Actinoalloteichus fjordicus: one gene and its partner. The protein of the gene in region 1 interacts with the protein of each later gene in a pairwise test. Links are inferred from orthologs where the notes say so. Each region holds a gene or a part of one and is shown on either strand. Other genes may lie near its edges.

Region 1 (3,300 bases):
ATCGCCTACGCCACCGTGTTCCTGCTGGCGGCAGGCTTCCGCTTCGAGCGCAAGGACATCACGAGCTGACCTCGGCTCGCCCTCCTCTGGCGAGACAGCCGCACGACCGGCGACCGGGACGGGCGACCAGGTGCGATCGGGCCGCCCTGCCGGCCACACCGCGTCCCGCGCCGCACCGGCGGCTCGTCGCCACGGGTCGCCTCACCGGACGCAGAACTCATTGCCCTCCGGATCGGTCAGGACGATGCACCAGCCGGTGACGCCGTCCACCTCGCGGAGCTCCGCCGCCCCCGCCTGCACCAGACGCTCGACGTGCGCCCGCGCCCTGGCCTTCTGCTCGTCCATGTCCGCGGCGCCCTCGCTGACGTGGACGTCGAGACGGACCCGGTTCCTCGCCGACCCGCCCTCGTGAACACGCTGGAACACCAGCCCGGGCCTGCTGCCCTCCGGATCGCGCACCGCGGCCCGGTCGTTCCAGCGCGCCGCGGGCAGGTTGACGGCCCGACCGAAGTCCTCCCACGTCGCGAAGCCCGCGGGCGGCGGCTCCAGCTCGTACACGAGAGCCTCCGCCCAGAAGTCGGCGAGCCGGGCAGGGTCGATCGCGTCGAACGTCACCTGAAAACCGATACTCATCCACTCACCTCGCCGTCGAGGCTAACCCCGCGCCCGGACGACGCGAAGATCATCGCGACGAGTCCGCTTCAGGACACCCCGGCGGCGTCCATCGACCGCAGTTCCTTCTTCAGGTCGGCGATCTCGTCGCGCAGCCTGCCCGCCAGCTCGAACTGCAACTCACGGGCCGCGTTCATCATCTGATCGGTGAGCTGCTGCACGAGATCGGCCAGCTCCGCCCTCGGCATCGAGGTGGTGTCCCGATCGGCCAGCACGCCCGCGCTGCCCCGAGGCTGTCCCCGCTCGCCGACCGGCTTGCGGCCTCGGGAGGCGTTGCGCCCGCCGACCTCGGTCGTCGCGGTGTCCTCGGCCTCGGAGTACACCTGATCGAGGATGTCGGCGATCCGCTTGCGCAGCGGCTGCGGATCGAGCCCGCGCTCCTCGTTGTAGGCGATCTGCTTGGCCCGCCGTCGGTCGGTCTCGTCGATGGCCCGACGCATCGAATCCGTCACCCGGTCCGCGTACATGTGGACCTCGCCGGACACGTTGCGCGCCGCGCGGCCGATGGTCTGGATGAGGCTGGTGCCCGACCGGAGGAAGCCCTCCTTGTCCGCGTCCAGGATCGCGACCAGCGAGACCTCCGGCAGGTCGAGGCCCTCGCGGAGCAGGTTGATGCCGATCAGCACGTCGAACTCGCCGAGGCGCAGCTGCCGCAGCAGCTCGACCCGACGCAGGGTGTCGACCTCCGAGTGCAGGTATCGCACCCGGATGCCCAGTTCGAGCAGGTAGTCGGTCAGGTCCTCGGCCATCTTCTTCGTAAGCGTGGTGATGAGCACCCGCTCGTCCCGCTCCGCACGCAGCCGGATCTCGTGCACCAGATCGTCGATCTGCCCGTCGGTCGGCTTGACCAGCACCTGCGGGTCGACCAGGCCGGTCGGGCGGATCACCTGCTCGACGAACTCACCGCCGGTCTGCCCCAGCTCGAAGGGGCCGGGGGTGGCGGACAGGTAGACGGTCTGCCCGATCCGATCGGAGAACTCCTCCCAGGTCAGCGGCCGATTGTCCAGTGCGCTGGGCAGCCGGAAGCCGTGGTCGACCAGGGTCCGCTTCCGTGAGGCGTCGCCCTCGTACATCCCGCCCACCTGCGGCACCGTGACATGGGACTCGTCCATGACGAGGAGGAAATCCTCGGGAAAGTAGTCGATGAGGGTCGCGGGCGCCGAGCCCGCCTCCCGGTCGTCCATGAAGCGGGAGTAGTTCTCGATCCCGGAGCAGAAGCCGACCTGGCGCATCATCTCGATGTCATAGGACGTGCGCATCCGCAGCCGCTGCGCCTCCAGCAGCTTGCCCTGTCCCTCCAGCCGAGCCAGCTGCGTCTCCAACTCGGCCTCGATCGAGTGGATCGCCTTCTCCATCCGGCCCGGTCCGGCGACGTAGTGGGTGGCGGGGAAGATCCGCACCTCCGTCAGCTCACGGACCACCTCGCCGGTCAACGGATGCAGGTAGTACAGCTTGTCGACCTCGTCGCCGAAGAACTCGATGCGGACGGCCAGCTCCTCATAAGCCGGGATGACCTCGACGGTGTCCCCGCGGACCCGGAACGTGCCTCGGCTGAAGGCCAGGTCGTTGCGGTCGTACTGGACGTCGACCAGTGCGCGCAGCAGCAGGTCGCGGTCGACCTCTTGGCCGACGGCCAGCGGGATGGAGCGGTCGAGGTAGGACTGCGGAGTGCCCAGGCCGTAGATGCAGGACACGGAGGCGACCACAATGACGTCGCGCCGAGTCAGCAGACTCATCGTCGCCGAGTGCCGCAGTCGCTCGACGTCCTCGTTGATCGAGGAGTCCTTCTCGATGAAGGTGTCGGTCTGCGGGACGTACGCCTCGGGCTGATAGTAGTCGTAGTAGCTGACGAAGTACTCCACGGCGTTGTCCGGGAAGAATCCGCGCAACTCGTTGGCGAGCTGGGCGGCCAGCGTCTTGTTCGGCGCCATCACCAGCGTCGGTCGCTGCACCTTCTCGACCAGCCAGGCCGTGGTCGCCGACTTGCCGGTTCCGGTCGCGCCGAGCAGCACGACGTCGCGCTCGCCCGCACGCAGGCGCTTCTCCAGCTCGGCGATCGCCTGCGGCTGGTCCCCGGCAGGCTCGTAGTCGCTGACGACGCGGAAGCGGCCGTCCGAGCGGGGGACGTCGCTGATCGGACGGAACTGGGAGGAGGCGGTCACCGGTGCATCTGCCACGCCGACCAGCGTAGGCCTGCCCTCCGACATCGTCCGTCGTCGTGGGCGACGCCACTGTCGTGCCGAGTCACACCACTGTCATCACACCACCGTCGTCACACCACTGTCGCGCCGCCCCGGCGGCTCGAAGACCACCCGCGACATGCTCGGGTCGGCCACCCGTCGGGCGGACCTGTCGCCACAGCACTTACACGATCGGGGGATCACGCTACGGTCACGGATTAGGCAGTATGGGTGTATGAGCGTCGAGGTTCAGATCGCGTCGCACGTCCACGCGCCCAAGGTCGAGACGTTCGACCTGGACCGCATGACCAATACCGATCCCAAAGGGATCGTCCGCACCGTGGACCGCTTCGAGGTTCACCCGTTCGGGCTGTTTCTCGCTCGGCCGGTCGTCGGACACCACCGCATCGCGTACCTCCGCTCCTGGCTGCTCCCGGAACTGGGCCTT
Region 2 (3,704 bases), 2.8 Mb from region 1 along the record:
CGCGCTCGCTGCGCCGGTGGTCGCGCGCGCCGAGGCTCGGCGCCGGGTGCGTCCCGTCGACGGGACGCCGGTGGTCTTCTGCCTCGGCGTCGCCGCCGCTGCGATCGTCGCCGCGATCTCGGCGGCCGCGCAGGCGCAGAACGTGGAGGCGATGCCGGGAGTCGAGCTGAGCCGCGCCTACGCCACGCCGCTGGACACGGTGTTCCCCGGTGACCACGAGCTCGTGGCGACGATCTCGGGGCCTCCGCCCACCGTGTCGATCGGGCTGCTCCTGCTCGGCGGTGCGGCGGTGATCGCGCTGTCGTGGCCGCGACGCCGAGCATGAGTCGGGCTCGCGTGCTGCCGCCCGCGGGCAGTCACAGCCGACGGTGCGATCTCACCGGGCCGAGTCGGGAACCCGACCCGGTGAGACGCCGATCAGAGCACCTGGGCCAGGAAGCGGCCGGTGTGGCTGGCCTCGTCGGCCCGCACCTGTTCCGGCGTTCCCTCGGCGACCACGGTGCCGCCGCCGGAGCCGCCCTCCGGCCCCATGTCGACCACCCAGTCCGACGTCTTGATGACGTCGAGGTTGTGCTCGATCACGATCACCGTGTTGCCCTTGGCGACCAGTCCGTTGATCACGCCGAGCAGCTTGCGGATGTCCTCGAAGTGCAGGCCGGTGGTCGGCTCGTCGAGCACGTAGACGGTGCGTCCGGTCGACCGCTTCTGGAGTTCGGTGGCCAGCTTGACCCGCTGTGCCTCGCCGCCGGAGAGCGTCGGGGCAGGCTGGCCGAGCCGCACGTAGCCGAGGCCGACGTCCACCAGCGTCTTGAGATGCCGGTGGATCGCGGTGATCGGCTCGAAGAACGTCGCCGCCTCCTCGATCGGCATGTCCAGCACGTCGGCGATCGTCTTGCCCTTGTAGTGGACCTCCAGCGTCTCCCGGTTGTACCGGGCGCCTCGGCAGACCTCGCAGGGCACGTAGACGTCGGGCAGGAAGTTCATCTCGATCTTGATCGTGCCGTCGCCCGCACACGCCTCGCAGCGGCCGCCCTTGATGTTGAACGAGAACCGGCCCGGCTGGTAGCCGCGCACCTTCGCCTCGGTCGTCGCGGCGAACAGCTTCCTGACGTGATCGAAGACCCCGGTGTAGGTCGCGGCGTTCGAGCGCGGCGTGCGTCCGATGGGCGACTGGTCGACCTGCACCAGCTTGTCGACGTTGTCGAGTCCGGTCACCCGCGTGTGCCTGCCCGGCACCTGGCGCGCCCCGTTGAGCTTGTTGGCCAGCACCCGCGCCAGGATGTCGTTGACCAGCGTCGACTTGCCCGAGCCCGACACGCCCGTGACGGAGACCAGACACCCGAGCGGGAAGGACACGTCGATGCCGCGCAGGTTGTGCTCGCGCGCGCCGACGACGGTGAGCCGTCGCCTGCGATCGATCGCCCGCCGCTTGTCCGGCACCGGGATGGCCCGACGACCGGCCAGGTACGCGCCAGTCAGTGACTCCTCGTTGGCCAGCAGCTCCTGGTAAGAGCCGCTGTGCACGACCTTCCCGCCGTGCTCCCCCGCGCCGGGGCCGATGTCGACCACCCAGTCCGCGGCGCGAATGGTGTCCTCGTCGTGCTCCACGACGATCAGCGTGTTGCCCAGGTCGCGAAGCCTGCTCAGCGTCTCGATCAACCGGTGGTTGTCCCGCTGATGCAGGCCGATGGACGGTTCGTCCAGCACGTACAGCACGCCGACCAGCCCGGAGCCGATCTGGGTGGCCAGCCTGATCCGCTGGGCCTCGCCGCCGGAGAGCGTGCCCGCCGCCCGGTCCAGGGACAGGTAGTCCAGGCCCACGTCGAGCAGGAAGCCCAGTCGGGCGGCGACCTCCTTGAGAACGCGGCCCGCGATCATCTCCTCGCGTTCGCCCAGGGCGAGTCCTTCGAGGAAGCGGGCGCACTCCACGACGCTCATCGCGCAGACCTCGGCGATCGACTTGTCGCCCTGGTCACGGTGCGCCAGCGTCACGGCCAGGATCTCCGGCTTGAGCCGCGTGCCCCGGCAGGCCGGGCAGGGCACCTCCCGCATGTAGCCCTCGTACTTGTCCCGCATGAACTCGGACTCGGTCTGCTCCTGCCTGCGCTCCAGGAAGGGGATGACGCCCTCGAACGCGGCGTAGTACGACCGCTCCCGTCCGTAGCGGTTGCTGTAGCGGACGTGTACCTGCTCGTCGATGCCGTGCAGCACGGCCTTCTGCACGCGGGCGGGCAGGCCGCGCCACGGCAGGTCCATGCGGAAGCCGACCTTCTCCGACAGCGACTCCAGCAGCCGGGTGAAGTAGTCCGCGGTCTGGCCGGAGGCCCATGGCGCGATGGCGCCCTCGGCGAGCGACAGCTCGTCGTCCGGCACCACCAGCTCGGGGTCGACCTCCTTGCGCACCCCGAGTCCGGTGCACTCGGGGCAGGCGCCGTAGGGCGAGTTGAACGAGAAGGAACGGGGTTCGAGATCGTCCACGGCCAGCGAGTGGCCGTTGGGGCAGGCCATCCGTTCGGAGAACCGGCGCTCCCGACCGGCGTCGTGCTCGGGGAGGTCGACGAAGTCGAGCACGACGAGCCCGTCGGCCAGCCGCAGTGCCGTCTCGACCGAGTCCGTCAGCCGCTGCTTCGCCGAGGCCTTCACGGCGAGCCGGTCGATCACGACCTCGATGTCGTGCTTCTCCTGCTTCTTCAGCTTGGGCGGGTCGGTGAGCGGGTGCACCGCGCCGTCGACCCGCACTCGCGAGTAGCCCTGGGTGGGCAGCTCGGCGAAGAGGTCGACGTACTCACCCTTGCGCCCACGCACGACGGGGGCGAGCACCTGGAACCGGGTGCCCTCCGGCAGGTCGAGGACCTGGTCGACGATCTGCTGCGGGGTCTGCCTGCTGATCGCGTGGCCGCACGTCGGGCAGTGCGGCTTGCCTGCACGTGCGTAGAGCAGCCGGAGATAGTCGTAGACCTCGGTGATGGTGCCGACCGTGGAACGGGGGTTGCGGTTGGTCGACTTCTGGTCGATCGACACCGCGGGCGAGAGGCCCTCGATGAAGTCGACGTCGGGCTTGTCCATCTGCCCGAGGAACTGCCGCGCGTAGGCGGACAGCGACTCCACGTAACGACGCTGACCCTCCGCGAAGATGGTGTCGAAGGCGAGACTCGACTTCCCGGAGCCGGACAGTCCGGTGAACACGACGAGGCTGTCCCTGGGCAGGTCCAGGTCGACACCGCGGAGGTTGTGTTCGCGAGCGCCGCGAACGACGAGGCGGTCTGACACTGTGGTCCCTTCAACTGATCACGTGCCCGAGCGAGATGTCACCGGCCCGAGTCGGTCGAGATTTTCTGTGCGACAGGGTTGCGCACCCGCCGCAGACCTGGGGCATCGCGCTCGGCGAGTCGTACACCCGAGCGGGCGCAGGTCAGCCTCCATGCTAGGTCTGAGCACTGACAGGAACCGGTCTTCGTGACTGCGCGCAGAGGGGCAACCCGCCGTTGGAGTGCCTAGCCTCACATCAGCGACATAGATTGCGACCCTCTGTAATTGAGACGACTCGAAGTAGTGGGCAAGTCCCCGATCGGGTGCTTCCTACGTCAGTCGAATCAGGCATACGCTGGAGGTGCAAGGCACGTCCCCTGAAGTCGGGGAGAGAAGCAGTCATGGCAGAGATCCACCTTTCACATCCACAGCCTCTCGAGGAGAGCCTCGTGGCA

The links.
Region 2: the proteins of uvrB (region 1) and uvrA interact in binary tests that used the Escherichia coli proteins (3 or more experiments, as listed by UniProt). The link is inferred for Actinoalloteichus fjordicus from one-to-one orthologs.

The regions. Positions count from the first base shown.
Region 1 is NZ_CP016076.1:2,386,404-2,389,703, reverse strand. What follows is about bases 291-3,276. They hold uvrB (excinuclease ABC subunit UvrB), read right to left. Parts: upstream 2,880-3,276; coding sequence 702-2,879; downstream 291-701. Other genes in these bases: UA74_RS10760 (DUF402 domain-containing protein), read left to right, coding at 3,088-3,276; UA74_RS10770 (VOC family protein), read right to left, coding at 291-633. Outside these bases: UA74_RS10775 (ABC transporter permease), read left to right, coding at 1-69; more of UA74_RS10770, read right to left, coding at 202-290; more of UA74_RS10760, read left to right, coding at 3,277-3,300. UniProt on the Escherichia coli protein: The UvrABC repair system catalyzes the recognition and processing of DNA lesions. A damage recognition complex composed of 2 UvrA and 2 UvrB subunits scans DNA for abnormalities.
Region 2 is NZ_CP016076.1:5,154,492-5,158,195, forward strand. What follows is about bases 218-3,607. They hold uvrA (excinuclease ABC subunit UvrA), read right to left. Parts: upstream 3,271-3,607; coding sequence 418-3,270; downstream 218-417. Other genes in these bases: UA74_RS21770 (hypothetical protein), read left to right, coding at 218-325. In the rest of the region: more of UA74_RS21770, read left to right, coding at 1-217; UA74_RS21780 (maleylpyruvate isomerase family mycothiol-dependent enzyme), read left to right, coding at 3,699-3,704. UniProt on the Escherichia coli protein: The UvrABC repair system catalyzes the recognition and processing of DNA lesions. UvrA is an ATPase and a DNA-binding protein. A damage recognition complex composed of 2 UvrA and 2 UvrB subunits scans DNA for abnormalities.